2 regions of the Caloramator sp. genome follow, and region 1 is predicted to be linked to the other one. Evidence: a T-box and tRNA genes for the amino acid it is inferred to sense, from the RefSeq annotation. Region 1 holds a T-box; the other holds one or more tRNA genes.
What was found. The T-box of region 1 lies ahead of proS (proline--tRNA ligase). A T-box ahead of a tRNA ligase gene usually reads a tRNA of that ligase, here a tRNA-Pro.
Positions count from the first base shown of each region.

Region 2: it has a tRNA-Pro gene. The T-box ahead of proS (proline--tRNA ligase) is inferred to sense a tRNA for this amino acid. The anticodon was not compared.

Region 1 is NZ_JAIHAO010000002.1:83,251-92,398, reverse strand. Features, by position in the region: gene JG776_RS01395 (hypothetical protein) at 1-3,028, shown strand, start outside; gene JG776_RS01390 (asparaginase) at 3,214-4,200, shown strand; gene proS (proline--tRNA ligase) at 4,514-5,956, opposite strand; T-box leader at 6,029-6,240, opposite strand; gene JG776_RS01380 (DUF3842 family protein) at 6,455-6,868, shown strand; gene JG776_RS01375 (ECF transporter S component) at 7,181-7,690, opposite strand; gene asnS (asparagine--tRNA ligase) at 7,860-9,148, opposite strand, start outside.
Region 2 is NZ_JAIHAO010000048.1:21-9,168, reverse strand. Features, by position in the region: gene JG776_RS11125 (RluA family pseudouridine synthase) at 1-809, shown strand, start outside; gene JG776_RS12450 (iron-sulfur cluster assembly accessory protein) at 845-1,147, opposite strand; gene JG776_RS11115 (nitroreductase family protein) at 1,478-1,978, opposite strand; gene JG776_RS11110 (hydrogenase small subunit) at 2,096-2,872, shown strand; gene JG776_RS11105 (nickel-dependent hydrogenase large subunit) at 2,873-4,171, shown strand; gene JG776_RS11100 (hydrogenase maturation protease) at 4,146-4,541, shown strand; gene JG776_RS11095 (phosphoenolpyruvate carboxykinase) at 4,629-6,371, shown strand; gene thiT (energy-coupled thiamine transporter ThiT) at 6,450-7,085, opposite strand; TPP riboswitch at 7,120-7,221, opposite strand; tRNA gene JG776_RS11085 (tRNA-Pro) at 7,379-7,454, shown strand; gene ndk (nucleoside-diphosphate kinase) at 7,509-7,907, opposite strand; gene JG776_RS11075 (HD domain-containing protein) at 8,183-8,920, shown strand.

The DNA.
Region 1 (9,148 bases):
TGAAGGAGGCCAATCTGCACCTATCGTTTCAACCTTTGTAGATGTTGAAGTTAGAAGCCCTCATATAAAAATTGAAAAGTGGCAAAAGAATGCAACAAAGGGTGGAGATTTCACCAAAAATCCTATATTTGATGTTGAGGCAGGAGATGAAATACACTATAAACTAACAATTACAAACGATGGTTTAGCAGATGCCTTTAATATTATAACAACCGATATACTTTCAAGCTATCTAATATTTTCTTCAGTAGTACCTCCTCCACCAACAGGTACTGTAACTCACATTGCTGGTACAGTTACTTGGACTGAATCTACTTTAACAGTTGGGGAGACAAAAACACTTATATTCTCCTGCATAGTAAACTCAATTCCAACACCGGGTGAGGCTGTTGAAAACTTTGCAGAGAGCCTATATGATACAAATACAATAAATCCAAAAACTTTAGGCCCTGCTTTATCAAATAAAGTAACCTTCAACTACGCCTACCCTGAGATTACAAAAAAGGTAGATAAAAATGCTGCCCTTGTTGGTGAAGAAGTTGAATATACAATAAACGTATCAGTTCCACTTGGAGTAAAGATATATGATGTAACTGTAAACGATATACTACCAATAGAGCAGAGCTATGTTCCATTTACTCTAACTAAAAATGGTGTAAATCTTGGTGCTGCCACTTTAACCTTCCCTGTTGAAACTGAAATAGATGCCCAATTAGCAGAAGTCACCATTGAATACAAGTTCAGAGCAAAGGTAAACAATATCACAGCACCTCCTCAGCAAGGACAAATAAATACTGCTACACTTGATTGGAAATACACTCCACTTGGTCCAAGTGGTCCACAGCAAACAGCAACCTCAACCGTTTATGTATCAAACGCAAACCTAATATTAACAAAATCCCAAAATAATGTAACAACCAATCCATCTAATCCATTTACAACCGATGATATAAAGGTTAACGTTGGAGACTTAGTATATTATGAACTTAAGGTATATAACCCCAACAGCTATGCACTTGTTAATGTGGTTGCAACCGAAACAATAGATCCTCTATTATCATTTGTAGATACAATTTCAGTTGACACAGGAACACTAAATGTTTCTTCAGGAAACTTAGAATGGACTATACCATCAATTCCTTCAGGTACCGAATACAAAGCAGTGATTGCCCTTATTGTAAACTCTGATGCATTTACAGGACAAAGAATTCCAAATAGCTTTAATGCAACCTTTGCTATACAAGGTGCAACACCTCTTGTTTACTATGGCCCAAAGACTTCAAATACTGTCTATGCCGTTTTAGGTGAACTTGGTGTTTTAAAATATGCATCAGATAATACCTTTAAGGTTGGAGATATAATAACCTACTTTATAGAAATAACTGTGCCCTATGGAACAAAGGCTAAAAATATAAGCATAATAGATACTCTGCCATCTAAACAAATTTATTTAGGACCTGCAAGTTATAACTCTACAACATTAACTCCTATATTTTCTAATGGTGATATCATATTTAACATTCCACTTGTTGATGCAACATTAGAGGAGAAAACAATAACAATAACATTTAATGCAAGGGTGCTTGATGGAAACAACTCAGAACCTTATGTTGAAACTCAAAGAAATATCGTTAAAGTAACAAGTGAAATAGATGAAGAAGGAACATTAAGCCCTGAAATAGAAAAATATGTAGATGTTGAAATAACAAGACCATTTGTATTTGTTGCTAAAACCCATAGAAATATTACTCAAGAGACAGGTTATAATACAGATACAATGCCTGTTTTAGCCGATGATATACTTGAGTTTAGATTAACAGTCCACAACTTCGGTTCATCATCTGCCTACAATATTGTAATTGAAGATTATATATCACCCTATTTAGAATATACAGGATACTATGATGCACCTATTGGAACAGTCAACTATCTGCCCCTTGTACGCAAAATTGAATGGACAATTGATGAACTTCCAGTAAACACCGTAAAATCTCTAATATTTAGGGTTAAAGTTGTGGGAGGTATTCCTGCAGGTGGATTCTCTAAAAATAAAGGAAGCTTTATATACTCCACAAACAATACAACCCCAATAACCTATCCAAAAGAAGATACCAACGAAGTTATTCAAAAATTCCCTGATATTGAAGTTAGTAAAATTGCAGATATATACTACACTACAGTAGGAACTATCATAAGATACACTGTAACCTTTAAACTTCCAAAGGGAACAAGTATAGTAAATGGTCAGTTTACTGATATACTCCCTATAGGCCAAACCTACGTTGGAAATGCAACTTTAATGGGACAGCCAATAGAACCCGTTTTAGTAGAAGCCCAAAGGGTTGTTTTCCCTGTTGTACCTTATGCCTATGCAGAAGAGGACGAATATTATAACTATGCCTTTGATGTATCTATTTTAAGTGCAAACCCAGACCCTATAACCTTAATAGATACCCAGCAAAACTGTGCCTATGGAGTATGGTATCTATCCTCTGAGGAAATAGGCCCTGGAATTCAGATTTGCACAAACATTTATGTAACAAACTCAGAGATTAGTCTATCAAAGGAACAGAGAAATTTAACAAAACAAGGGGAGTTTACAACCAATAACATCGTAGGTTCACTTGGGCAGCTTGTTGAATATAGACTTGTTATTACAAACAGTGGACCATATCCAATTTATAATGTAAATGTAAGCGATATTCTAAACGATGATTTAAAATTTATTGAAGTTGTCTATGCAGAAGGTACAGTAACCCACACAGGTGAACCAAGCGATGGAATAGTCTATATTGATATTGACAGTATGGGCGTAGGAGAAACAAGAACATTTATATTTAAAGTAAAAATACTAAGAAGAGCCCAAGGAACTATAAAAAACAATGCAAAACTAACATTTAAGCTTTCTCCAGAGTCGGATATAGTATTTGAAGGTATAAAATCCAATACTGTTATAATAAACAACCAAGGTTCTGGAAGCCGTGGAGTATCTATTAAAAAGATATTAGAATTAAATAACGTAAATTAAACTTATACCCCCTGAAGATTTTCAGGGGGGTTTTTAAAAAAGGATATTTACTATGCACTCGAAGTTTCAAATTATACAGTAAATTTCATTATAAACTACATTAACAACTACCATAAATATAATGTAGCATAAAAAAAATATATGATATATAATAAAATTAGAATAAGTCTATAGGGGGTAAACTTATGAAGAAAGTAGCTGTTATATTTAATGGCGGTACTATTTCAATGAAGGTAGATCCAAAACTTCAGGCTGCAGTACCAAGCTTAAGTTCAGAGGAAATAATGGCAATGGTAACTGGTATTGAAGGTTTTGCCTCAATTGAAAGCTTTACTTTTTCTAAACTTCCAGGACCACATATGACTCCTGAAAAAATGCTTGAACTATCAAAGTACATAAAGCAGATACTTGATAGAGATGACATATCAGGTGTTGTAGTAACCCACGGTACAGACTCTCTGGAGGAGACTGCCTACTTCTTAGACCTAACTATAAACTCTGAAAAGCCAATAATTGTAACAGGAGCTATGCGTAATAGTTCAGAGCTTGGATATGACGGCCCTGCAAACCTTGCAGCATCAATTTGTACAGCAATTTCAGAAGAGGCAAAAGGAAGAGGAGTTCTTGTATGCTTTAATGATGAACTCTTCTGTGCAAGTGAAGTTACAAAGAGAAATTCAATGAGTTTAAATGCATTTCAATCACCTTTATTTGGTCCAATTGGAATAATAGACAGCAATAAGGTCATATTCTATCGCAACAGCATTAGAAAACAACATATCGAAATAGACAATGTAAATGCAAATGTTCAGCTCATCAAATGCGTGACAGGTATGGATTCCACTTTAATAGATTACTGTATTGAAAAAGGAACAGATGGATTGGTAATAGAGGGAATGGGAAGAGGAAATGTACCTCCTAATATGGTATCAGGGATTAAGAAGGCCATTGACTTAGGAATTCCAGTTGTAGTTGTTTCAAGATGTTTTGAAGGACGTGTCCTTGACAGCTATGGATATCCAGGTGGTGGACGCGAACTTAGAAATTTAGGCGTAATATTTGGTGATACTCTACCAGGACAAAAAGCAAGAATAAAACTAATTGTAGCACTAAGTAAAACAAAGGATTTAAATGAGATAAAAAGGATATTTGAGATGGAGCTATATAATTAAAAAAACTACTTTTAAAATACTTGGAGTATTTATAAATTAGCCCCATAAAGGATTTCTTAGGCATTCGTTTATTTTGCCAATCAAATCTAAGCTTTTCTTTGTTTGAAAAAGTCCTACCATCGCAATGTCATCGTCCTGATGACTGCTCGGCTCGGCACATCCTGTGCCGAATTACGAACTTTTTCAAAGTCGAAAAGCAAGATTTGCTAAGGCTTATAAAAGGGCCATATATAAAATCCTTTATGGGGCTTCTTCAAATTTCATCTAATAAATATGCTTATTAATATTCTTAAATACTATTTATGGAACTTTTTTAATATGCTCTTCCCCAATAAACCATATGCTTTGCTGGCTTTCCACAGCATACACACTTGTCACTTAAAGTTTCTTGCTCAAATGGTATACATCTTGAAGTTGCACCTGTTTCTTCCTTTATCTTATCCTCACATTCTCTATCTCCACACCACATAGCCTTTATAAATCCTGGCTTGTTTTCAACTATATCCTTAAATTCATCCATATTTGTTGCTACATAAGTGTGCTCATCTCTATTCTTTCTTGCCATTTCAAGCATATTGTTGTGTATATCATCAAGAAGCTTTAATACTTCTTGTTCTAAGTTATCCATTGAAACTATAATCTTTTCCATTGTGTCACGTCTTACAAGCACAACTTGATTCTTTTCTATATCCTTTGGTCCAACCTCAAGTCTTACAGGGACACCCTTCATTTCATATTCTGCGAACTTCCAACCTGGCATCTTATCTGAATCATCAAGTTTAACTCTAACAACCTTTGAAAGCCTTTCCTTTAGTTCATTTGCCTTATCAAGTACTCCTTCCTTATGCTGTGCAATTGGTACTATTACAACTTGAATTGGTGCTACTCTTGGTGGAAGCTTTAGTCCATTATCATCACCGTGAACCATTATAACTGCACCAATTAATCTTGTTGTAACTCCCCAAGATGTTTCATGAACATATTGAAGCTGACCATTCTTATCAAGATATCTTATATTAAATGCCTTAGCAAAATTATCTCCAAAATAGTGAGAAGTTCCAGTTTGTAGAGCCTTTCCGTCATGCATTAGACTCTCAATTGTATAGGTTGCCTGAGCACCAGCAAACTTTTCCTTATCTGTCTTTCTTCCCTTTATAACTGGTATTGCAAGTACTTCTTCACAGTGTTTTGCATATATATTTAACATTCTAATTGTTTCTTCCTCTGCCTCTTCTGCTGTTGCGTGGATAGTATGTCCCTCTTGCCATAGGAATTCAGTTGTTCTCAAAAATGGTCTTGTGGTCTTTTCCCATCTTACAACAGAACACCATTGGTTATATAGCTTTGGAAGGTCTTTATATGATTGAACTATCTTTGAAAAATGCTCACAGAATAGAGTTTCTGATGTTGGTCTAACACAAAGTCTTTCTGCTAACTCTTCACTTCCACCATGTGTTACCCAAGCAACCTCTGGTGCAAAACCTTCAACGTGTTCTGCTTCCTTTCTTAAGAGGCTCTCTGGTATAAATAGAGGCATATAAACATTTTCGTGTCCTGTTTCCTTAAATCTTGCGTCTAAATCTTTTTGAATATTTTCCCATATTGCATATCCATATGGTCTTATAATCATACATCCCTTTACGCTTGAATAATCGATAAGTTCAGCCTTCTTAACTATGTCTGTATACCACTGTGCAAAATCTTCATCCATTGATGTTATCGCTTCAACAAGCTTTTTATCCTTTTCCTTTGCCATATTATCTCCTCCTTATTTTTTATGTATAAGTTTAAACCTTTATTTTACATAAATAAAAGCCTCGAATCCCTAAAAAGGGACCGAGGCAAACTTTCGGCGGTACCACCCTAATTAATATGCAAATGCATATTCTCTCAAATTGATAACGGAAAAACCGCTGCAGCCTACTTAAGTTCGGTGCAGGACTCAGAGGCGGGTTCAAAATCAGTCCTTTAGGAATTCACACCAACCATTCCCTCTCTGAAAAGGAACTAATTTTTACTATTCCTCATCATAGTCTTAAATATTCTATTTCTATATTATTTTATCATATTTTAGTGTGTTTGCAACATTTTTTAAATAAATTAAATTTCACTATCATAGAACATACTATCATCTTCAAATCTAAATTATAATAATTACGATTATTATATTTATGTTATATAAATTATAATCTTGTTTTCAAGTTTTTATTCATATTATTTATTTTTTATAGTATTATAGTTATGAGGTGGTCATATGATAATTGCAGTCGTTGATGGACAAGGTGCTGGAATTGGTCAGGCAGTTATAAAAAAAATAAAGAAAGAGTTTGAAGATAAAGTTAAAGTTGTTGCTTTAGGTCTTAATAAAACTGCACTTAAGAATATGATAAAATCTGGTGCAGAAGAAGGAATTATAGGAAGTAAAAACATAAGTGAATATATACTCAATAATCAGATAGACTTTATTATTGGACCTATTGGAATACTTTGTGCTGGGGGAATCTGTGGAGAAGTTACATCCACAGTTTCAAAGGCAATATTTAATTCACCTGCAACAAAATTAATCATTCCTCTTCAAAAACACGGCATATATATACCTAATACACAGGATTTATCTATAAAGGAATGCATAGAGGTATTTATAGAAAAAATAGGGGAGCAAATATAGCTCCCTTTAAATTGTAGACAAACCTACTTATTAGCTAAAGTATGAAAAAGCCCCATGAATGGATTTCAAAAGGCTCTTTCATAAGCTTTAGCAATTCTTGGCTTTTCGACTTTAGAAAAGTCCGTAATTCGGCACAGGACGTGCCGAGCCGAGCGGCCATCAGGACGAGGGCATCGCGAGGGTAGGACTTTTTCAAACAAATAAAAGCTTAGAATTGCTTAGCGAAATGAACGAATGCCCAAGAAATCCTTCATGGGGCTAATCAATATATGACTTTTTCAACAATCCGAGAAGCAAATACATCTCCCTATTTTATACAAGATTATACTTTTCAATCATTTTTACAACAAAAGGAATTACAATAAGCTGAATGATAATTCCCCAAATACATTTTACAAAGGATGCAGTTATAAACATATTTAGAACATACTTTTTTCCCATTGATGTTAAAAGAATATAATTTGCAGCACCAGAAACTATTCTTCCAAGAAGCATAGCAGAAATCAATGATACAAATAAATTTACCCTTATCTTCTTGTATAAATATCCTGATATAAATCCATAGGTTGCAAGCTCAAAGCCCATAGCAACAGCAACAGGATAAATAGGCGGCATACCAGTTAGTATTGAACTTAAAAATGGAGTAACAAATCCAATAAGTGCACCATACTTTTCTCCTAATATAAACCCACAAAGTAGAACTGGTATGTGCATTGGTAAGAATACATTACCTGGAAGACCACTCATATGAAATATGCTTGGTATAAGAAGACCAAGTGCTAAAAATAATGCTGAAAGTACTAATTTTTTTGTTTTTGACATAAGAACCCTCCCTTAAATTGTAATAAGTTATATTTGTTATTAAAAAATAAAAAAAGGTAGAGCAAAACGCCCTACCTTCGTGGTAAGCTAATGTTATTAATAAAGGAACGCTTATGAAGCCTTCGTGACTTCCTCTTTATTATAATATATATTAATTTCTACTTCAATATTAGAACTCACAATTTCCTGGTGTTCTTGGGAATGGTATAACGTCTCTAATATTGCCCATTCCTGTTAAATACATAATCATTCTTTCAAATCCAAGACCATATCCAGCGTGCTTTGTTTCTCCATATTTTCTAAGCTCTAAATACCACCAATAGTCTTCTTTTCTCATTCCAAGCTCTTCAATTCTTCTAACTAAAACATCATATCTTTCTTCTCTTTGGCTACCACCTATTATTTCTCCAACACCAGGAACTAAAAGGTCTGCCGCTGCAACAGTCTTACCATCGTCATTTAATCTCATATAAAAGGCCTTTATATCCTTTGGATAGTTAGTTACAAACACAGGCTTTTTAAATATTTCTTCTGTTATATATCTTTCGTGTTCTGTTTGAAGGTCACATCCCCACTCAACAGGATATTGAAATTCTTTTCCTGATTTCTTTAAAAGGTCAATAGCTTCTGTATATGTTATTCTTGCAAACTCTGAATTTAACACATTGTTTAATCTATCCAATAATGTATTGTCTATGAAATTATTGAAAAATTCCATTTCCTCTGGTGCATTTTCAAGTACATAGCTTATTATATACTTAACCATATCCTCTGCTGTATCCATATAATCATTCAAGTCAGCAAAGGCCATTTCAGGCTCTATCATCCAAAACTCTGAAGCGTGTCTTGCTGTATTTGAATTTTCTGCTCTAAAGGTTGGTCCAAATGTATATACCTTCTTATACGCAAGGGCAAAAATTTCTGCCTCAAGCTGACCACTAACTGTAAGGTTTGCCTCTCTTCCAAAGAAATCCTCTGAAAAATCTATGCTTCCATCCTCTTTTCTTGGAATATTGTTTAAATCTAATGTTGTTACTCTAAACATTTCGCCAGCACCTTCACAGTCACTTCCTGTGATTATTGGCGTATTTACATAAACAAATCCTCTTTCTTGAAAGAACTTGTGTATAGCAAAAGCCGCAACAGAACGCACTCTAAATACAGCAGAGAAGGTATTACTTCTTGGCCTTAGGTGTGCTATTGTTCTTAAATACTCAAATGTATGTCTCTTTTTTTGTAGTGGATAATCTGAACTTGACATACCCTCTATTATAATATTGGTTGCTTGAACCTCAAAGGGTTGTTTTGCCCCTGGAGTTTCAACTAACTTTCCTTCTACAGTTATAGATGAACTTATTGGTAGCTTCTCAACTTCCTTAAAGTTTTCAAGCTTTTCATCAAATACTATTTGAAGGTTCTTAAAAAAAGTACCATCATTTAATTCAATAAATCCAAAGG
Region 2 (9,148 bases), on a different contig from region 1:
TATTAAATGAAGGAGACATTTTAAATTTTAATATTGAAATAAATACAGCTAAAAATAAAGAACCTAAAAAGTTTTTAGAAATTGATTATGATTTTAAAGTTGCCTATGAAGATGAAAATATATTAATTGTTGAAAAAAGACCTAATCAATTAGTTCATCCAGATGAAGGAAATGAAATAACCTTAACAGATGAGGTATGGGCATACCTTTATGATAAGGGTGAATACAATCCTGATGAAGAAAAAACCTTTGCACCATCACCCTGCAATAGATTGGATAGAAACACAGAAGGTCTCGTTATTTTTGCAAAAAACTATGATTCACTAAAACAAATAAATGAAGCAATAAGATTAGGTGGAATACAAAAGATATATACCGCATTAGTTAAAGGCAAAATAGCAACTGGAGAATACATAGGATATATAACAAAAAACGAAAGAACTAATAAAGTAATGATATTAGATAAAAGAGTAAAAAACTCGAAGGAAATAATAACCAAAATATTGAATGTAGAATCTGTTGGTATTGCTTCGGTTATTGAAATTGATTTAGTGACAGGAAGAAGTCATCAGATAAGAGCTCATCTATCATATTTAGGTAATCCTATAGTTGGTGATCCAAAGTATGGAAACAGAAAGTTTAATAGTTTCTTCTTCAACAAATTTGGATTAAACCATCAACTTCTTGTTGCAAATAAATTAATATTTAAAAATATCGGTGGAAATTTAAAATATCTTGAGGATAAAGTAGTTACAATGAACTTACCACCATTATTTAAAAAGATTAAAAACGACCTTTTCAAGTTCTAAAAAAGTGCCATAAAATTTTATGGCACTTTTTTTCATTAGCAGGAACATCCACCTCTTGAATATAGCTGATCAACAACAAACCTCTTTCCAAAGAAAGAATTTCTGTAGTCAATTATAAAGCCCCTTGTATACCTTGAAAGCTCCTTATCAAATAAAACTTTAACTCCTTCAACTTCATAAACATTATCAGTATTCTTTTGCTCATCCAGAGCTAAACCAAAACTTGGGCCACCTCATCCAACACCTGCAATATAAACTCTAACTCCAATATTTTGGTCCTTTCCTTCTAACTTTTTCTTTAATTCCTCAGCAGCAGACTGAGTAATCTTTATTTCCATATTTCCACCTCCATATATACCCTATATAGGTATTTATACTATATTATATTATATTATCATTTAGAATAAATGTAAACAATTTTTATTTTTCTGTTTTGTTTTTTTCGTGCTCCTCCAGAGCACGCTCATTATAATATGGATTTACACCTCATCCACATCCAGTTCTATAAATATTTCCTGATTCTTTATAATCTTTATAAATTTCTTTAATTAGTTTTTTAAATTTTTCAAGTATTTCCATTATGTCACCCCCCTATACCATACATAGGTATTATAACATATAAAATAAGTAAACAAAAGGTGACTATCACCTTTTGTTTACTTATTTAATTACCATTTATTATAATGTACTCTGTTTTCATCATATCTGTCTGCTTCATCCTTATATTCATCTGGATAACCTACTGCAACTATTGAAAAAGGAACTATATTTGATGGTAGTCCAAACATTTTAACTATTTCATTTACTCTGGTCTCATTTGGATATACTCCAATCCATACAGTTCCAAGCCCTAAACTTACTGCCTCTAAAAGTATATTTTGTGTGGATGCTGATAAATCTTGTACCCAAAAACCCTCATATTTTTCCTTTGTTAAATCAGCACACACAAGTATTGCAACTGGTGCCTCCTTAAGCATTGTAGCGTGAGGGTGTGTATTTGCAATATTATTTAAAATATTTCTGTCATCTATAACTATGTAGTGCCAAGGCTGTTCGTTTCCTGCTGATGGTGCAGCCATAGCTGCATGCAATAGTTCATCAATCTTTTCCTTCTCTACAGGTTTTGATTGATATTTTCTTATACTTCTTCTCTTGAAAATTTCATCCATAGTATCACTCCTTCCTATAATTTATTTTTTCTCACAAAGTTTTTACTATACCTTGAATATATTTACTTCCACATTTCATAAAATCTATTAGATATTTTTAAAAAAAGGAGAATTAATATGAATCTTATTTGGCTTGAAACTAATGGATGTTCAGGAAACATTATATCATTTTTAAACAGCGAAAATCCCTCCTTTGAATTTATAAAACAAAGGGTAAACATAACCTTCAGCAACAGCGAAATGTACCCATTTGGAACAAAGGCTATGGATGCTTTCTTTGATACTATAGAAAAGGGAGGCTACATTCTTGTTGTGGAGGGAGCTATTTCTACAAAGGACAACGGAAATTATAACATAATCGGCTACTACAATGACAAATATATAACTGCACTTGAAGCTGTGAAAGTTGCTTCTGAAAATGCTAAGTTTATCATTTCAGCTGGTACCTGTTCCTGTTTTGGTGGGATTTCTGCCGCATTCCCAAATATTTCTGAATCAAAGGCATTGAGCGAAGTAATTCCTAACAAAAAAATAATAAAGATGCCTGGCTGTCCTGTATCTGGAAACTGGATGGCATCTCTACTATTAAATCTTATCGAAGGAAATCAAATAGAATTAGACCCAATAGGAAGACCTATCTACCTCTATGGAAATACAGTCCACGATTTTTGTGAGAGAAGAACCTTTTTTGAAAGAAATATATTTGCTAAAAGAGTTGGAGACGTAGGTTGCTACTTAAAGATTGGATGCGTTGGTCCCTCAACTAAGGCACCCTGTCCATATACAAGATGGAATGGATATATAAAGTGGCCAATTGGTGTAAATTCACCTTGTATTGGTTGTTCTTCAAAGGATTTCCCTAACTATACATTATTTAAGGAGGATGAAGTGTAAATGGAAATAGTTTTAAGTCCTATAACCAGAATAAGTGGTTTTTTAACAATAATAGCACAGGTAGATGACAATATTGTTGTAGATGCTAAGTGTAAAGGAACAATGTTTAGAGGATTTGAAAAATTACTTATAGATAAACATCCTCTTGATGCAGTTTATTTGACACAGAGAATATGCGGTATTTGCTCTTCTGCCCACAGTATTGCATCAAGTCGTGCTCTTGAGGATTGTTCTTCACTAATAGTTGATTATAACAGCAAAATTATTAGGAACATTATACACGGTTTTGACATACTCCAAAACCATATTAGACAATTTTATTTATTTTCCATACCCGATTTTGTAAATATAGAAACAGAAAACTTTAAAAGCAAAGTTCCAAGAGATTTAGAAATAAAAATAAGCGATAATTATATTAAATCCCTATATTATTCAACTTTAGCTCATCAGGGATTAAGTATATTAGGTGGAAAAGCTCCACATAATCACGCAATTGTTTTTGGAGGAGTTACAACAAAACTTAATCAATATGAATATTCAAAGGCAGTTGAAATAGCTGATGAACTCTTGAGTTTTTGTCAATATATGCTTGAGGACTATTATATTATAGAAAAATATTATAATGAATATTTTGATATTGGTGATTCTGGTAGTAACTATTTAAGCTTCGGACTATTTGATGACACTCCTGAGTTTAGTATATGTAGCAGTGGAGTTTTAATCAATAAAAAATACAATGAATTAAACCTAAACGATATAGAGGAATATGAAGTAATAGATGATATTTCTTTTATAAAGGCTCCAAGATATTTAAATCAATCTATTGAGGTAGGTCCTCTATCCAGAAATTGTATCAAAAACGGATGGGTTAAAAGTTCTACCTTAAGTCGAATTAAATCAAGGGTTTATGAAGCAAAATCTATTGCAGAAAATGTAAAAAATATGCTCAAGGAGGTATCAATAAATAAAAACACCATAAGCAAAGATGTATTAGATGGAACCGGAATAGGTACTACAGATACAATAAGAGGTGCTCTTTACCATAGCGTAGAGATTCAAAATAAAAAAATAAATCAATATAATATAATAACACCATCAGCATTTAACCTATCACCTACATATAATGGTATTAAAGGTCCTCTTGAAAGAGCTCTTATTGGGACTTATATTGAAGACACTTCAAATCCAATTGAAATTATAAGAACCGTTCACTCCTTTGACCCCTGTGTATCTTGTGCAACTCACTTAGTAAGTAAAGATGGAGTGTTATTAAATGAAAACCATTTTGTGCATAGGTAATATTCTGATGCAGGATGATGGGATAGGTATTGTAATTGGACATATACTTAAAAAAAAGGGAATAGACTGTATAATATGTGAAACAGATATCGCCTATATAAACGATTTATTAAATGAATTTGACGACGTAATTATAGTAGATGCCATCGACTTTAATCTACCTGCAGGAAGATCTATTATAATACCTCAATTTGAATATAAACCTCTTTATAACTTTCATCATGATATATTATTTTACAAAAATAAAAAAATAACACTATATGGAATACAAGTTGAATCTATAGGAATAAGCATAAGTATATCAAAAAGCTTGCGTTCTAATCTTAAGTTATATGTAGATGAAATCATAAAACTTTATAAATCTAAATAAAATATCTATTAAATCATTGACAAGCACTAAATAATAATTGTATAATAATTGCAAGATTCAATTTCGAAACTTTCACGGAGGTCTTTTATGTATAAGTCATTTTCATTAAGCAACAACAAAGCAATGATCAACTTTTCTTCCTACTACTGCGACTCCTACGAAAAGGTGCTCGATAGCGAAGGATTTTGTAAGGTATTATCCTCATATCTTTCAAAATCCAAAAATGCAAATACTAAAACCTACAGATTTATATCAGATAAATTAGGCACTGATGACCTAACAATTATAAACAAAGAAGTTATCTCACTTTTTAAATTACTTTCTATTATGAACCTTGATGAAATAATAAAAATAAACGAAAAATACAACACATTTTCAAATTATAAAGATGAACTTATTGATTTTGTTGAAGACCTATATAGATACTGGCGTAAGATTGAAAGATACACACTAATATTTAACAATAAAATAACCGAAGGACTTGAAAAAACTCGCTTTATTGAGGCAAACCAAGATTTTTCTAATTTAATTCTATCACTATATAGAAAAGTTGAAGAAAATATACTGCAAATAACCCCAAATGTATATAGACAACTCCCAGCAGGAGGCAACGCAGGCCTTGTTTTAAGCAATAATGACTGGAAAATTCCCCCTCTGTATGAGCCACTAAAGAACATTCCTTTTATTGAAAATATCTTGCTTGATCCCCCCTTCATTGTATATCCTAAGAAGAACAAGCGAGAAGGAACATTTAAGGAAGTATTTGAAAATCCAATAAAAGATTGCAAGGTTACAACAAGGCACTGGTTTTGCTTTCCTGCTAAAGTTGGGGATTTATTAGCCTATATCTATTTTCATAGAGATTTTATGTCTCACGGAATTTCACTTTGCAATTTGTTTGAAATTGCAAAAAAGGAAGAATACCAAGGTAAAAAACCGGATATAGTATATGTATTTGGTGCAAGATGCAACTCTAATGAAACAAAAAACGTATTTTATAATGATATAGAAAACGACATTATGCTTGGTTTAGTTTCTTATAGCGATGAGATAGATTACTTTGGATATATGAAGAAGATGACATTAACTCTTCATAATTTAATTATGCTAAAGAGGGGTTATCTACCACTACACGGAGCTATGGCAAATATTACATTAAAAAACGGCAAGCAGGCTAATGTAATTCTTATTGGAGATAGTGGTGCTGGTAAATCTGAAACCCTTGAGGCTATTAGAAATCTTAAAGCAAACTTTGTAAGTGAGCTATCTATAATATTTGATGATATGGGAACAATTAGACTAAAGAATGATGATATTCTTGCCTATGGTACTGAAATAGGTGCCTTTGTAAGACTTGATGACCTTGACCAAGGTTATGCCTTCAAAGAAATAGATAGAAGTATTTTTATGAATCCTGATAAAACAAATGCAAGACTTATAATACCAGTATCAAGCTATAAGGAAATTATAAAAGGCCAAAAAGTTGATTTATTCTTATATGCCAATAATTATGATAAGGTTGAGGATGGCAATTCTATAGAATTATTTACTGATGTTGAAAAGGCAATAGATGTTTTTAAATCAGGTAAAAGGCTTGCAAAAGGAACAACAAATGAAGTAGGTCTTGTCTCATCATACTTCGCAAACCCATTTGGACCACTTCAATGGCAAGATAGATCTGACGAATTAATTGAAATATATTTTAAAACCCTATTTGATAAAGGAATAAAGGTTGGTCAAATAAAAACACAGCTTGGAATAAAAGGTTTAGAAAAGGAAGGACCAACCCTTGCTGCAAAAGCTTTATTTGAATTAATAAATAACCTATAAGAGTTTCCCCTTCATGCGATTTATATAAAACAGAAGAATCCGTGAACATATTTTGTTCACGGATTCTTTGTAATTTAATCAACATCTTTCAGTAGATAGCCTATTTATTGCATTTTTAAATTGTGGTATAAACCCTATTACAATGCATAAAATAAGGTCTGGTAATAGATAAGTTAAATTATATACTAATGAATATATCAATACATTTTGTCCTTCAGGTGCATAGGAAGCAAAGAATATAACCCCTGAAATTACGTGGAAGAACAGCCTTCCAACCCCTCCTAACACCATACCAACAGGTATATTTTTTCTTGATAAACCAGCAAGCCCTAACGCTCCAAAGGCAAGTGGATAGTCTATTATAACCTGTGCCCAATGAACAATATAAGGCTCTTGTATAAATTGAAGTATCCCATAAATTGCACCTACAATTACTCCATCCTTCACTCCATAAGTATATGCAAATATAAAAAGAGGTATTAAACTTCCAAGTGTTATAGAACCACCTTGTGGAAGTTTAAAAATCTTAATGTAGGATAACACAAAGGAAAGGGCAATACATAGACTTGCTGTTGTTATTTTTCTTGTATCAAATTTCTTCTCCTTAGTATTAGATTTGTTTAGATAGATTGATGCAACGGCAATAAGCACCAACGCCCCAAGAATTGCCCAAACATAGGGCTTAATCTTTAAAAGTCCTTCAAAAAATTGCATAAAAAAACCTCCTTTTTTTTCTACAGACGCAAAAAGGAGTACTTTTCCGCTTCCCTTCGCTGGCATTACCCAGTTCAGGTTCTAAGGGTCGAAGGTTTTACCTTCCTCTCAGCCTAAGGCTCCCCCAGCGTCTGAGATATTTTTTTCAATATAATTATACTATTCTGACGGTTAAAATACAACTAATATCTCTAAAAATTGTATTTAATCATAAAATAAGATACAAGGGAATTTATTCTAATAAGTATTGATTTATTTTAAAATTAGATTTATAATATATGTGTCAAATATATCTGGGTGTGGCGCAGATGGTAGCGCGCAAGAATGGGGTTCTTGAGGCCGCTGGTTCAAGTCCAGTCACCCAGACCAAAAGCCTTGGCATATGCCAAGGCTTTTTCCATCATAAATAACATCTTAGGGAAACTATTCAAACCAAAGCTTTATTTCTCTTTCAGCTGAATCTTTGCAATCAGAGGCGTGAACTAAATTATATGTATCTTTATATGCAAAATCCCCTCTTATTGTTCCAGGCAGTGCATCTTGATATTTTGTTGCACCATTTATATTTCTTACACATTTTATTGCATTTTCACCCTCTATTATCATAGCTATAACCATTCCAGATGTTAAGTATTTTATAAGCTCCTCAAAAAACTCCTTTCCCTTATGTTCTTCATAGTGCCTCTCCACCAATTCCCTTGTTGGAAATACAGACTTTATCGCTTTAATTTTTAGCCCCTTCATCTCATACCTTTTTATTATTTCTCCAATTAGTCCCCTTTCTACGCCATCTGGTTTAATTAAAACTAATGTTTTTTCCATTTTTATCCCTCCAACCTAATATTTATGTGTAAAGTTTATAAATTTAATGTATAATATTAACGAGGTGATTTTATGCAAAATTTATATCCAAACGAAAAAATAGAAAATCAACCTATTGTAGTAAGAAAGATTGAAAAAAAATAGGTCAAAATAATAAAGGATATTATCATCTTCAAATAAGTTCTGGTATAAAAAACTATGATGCTAAGATTTGGAACGATAGTCCTGATATTGCAGAAAAAATACTACCTGGATGCTTTGCCTATATCTCAGGTGTGGCTAAAGATTTCAAGGGAACCCTTCAAATTCATATAAATAAAATAGAAAAAATAGATAATCCAAGCCAAGAACTAATAAATAAAGTTATACCATCCTGTTATCTAAATAGCGAACAAATAGAAAAAGAACTATTTGAAATAATTGATACCATAAAAAATCAAAAAATAAAACAGCTATTAAATAATATATTTACAAACGATAATATTAAGACTTCTTTTTTAAAGAAGGCAGCAGGTGCAGAGATACATCACGCATACATAGGTGGTCTTGCACAACATACTATTGAAGTTGCAAGAATTGTAATTAATTTTACACAAATATTTCCATATGTCAACTATGATATTGCCGTAGCTTCTGCACTACTGCACGATATCGGAAAAATAATTGAGCTATCAGATTTCCCTGAAAACAAATATACAACAAGGGGAAAACTTATAGGACATATAAACATTGGAATTGAAATACTAAATAGCTTTATAGCAAAGATACAAGATTTTCCTCAAGCCTTAAGGTATGAACTTGAACACTGCATACTTTCTCACCACGGAACCTTAGAGATGGGTTCACCAGTTCTTCCTATGACTCTTGAGGCAATAGCTGTTCATAATGCAGATAAGGCAAGTGCTGAAATTAACGCCTTCCATCTTGCAATAGAAAGGGATGCAGGAACAGACGCTTGGACGGACTATAACCCAACCTACAAACGTGCTATAAAAAAATCTATAAATATATAAAAGCTAATCCATAGGATAATAGTCTTACGACTTGAAGATTTTGATAAACCTACTTTGTTAACTAAAGTATGAAAAAGCCCCATAAAAGGATTTCAATAGGCTCTTTCAAGAGCCTTAGCAATTCTTGCTTTTCGATTTTGAAAAAAGTTCGTAATTCGGCACAGGACGTGCCGAGCCGAGCGGCCATCAGGACGATGGCATCGCGAGGGTAGGACTTTTTCAAATAAA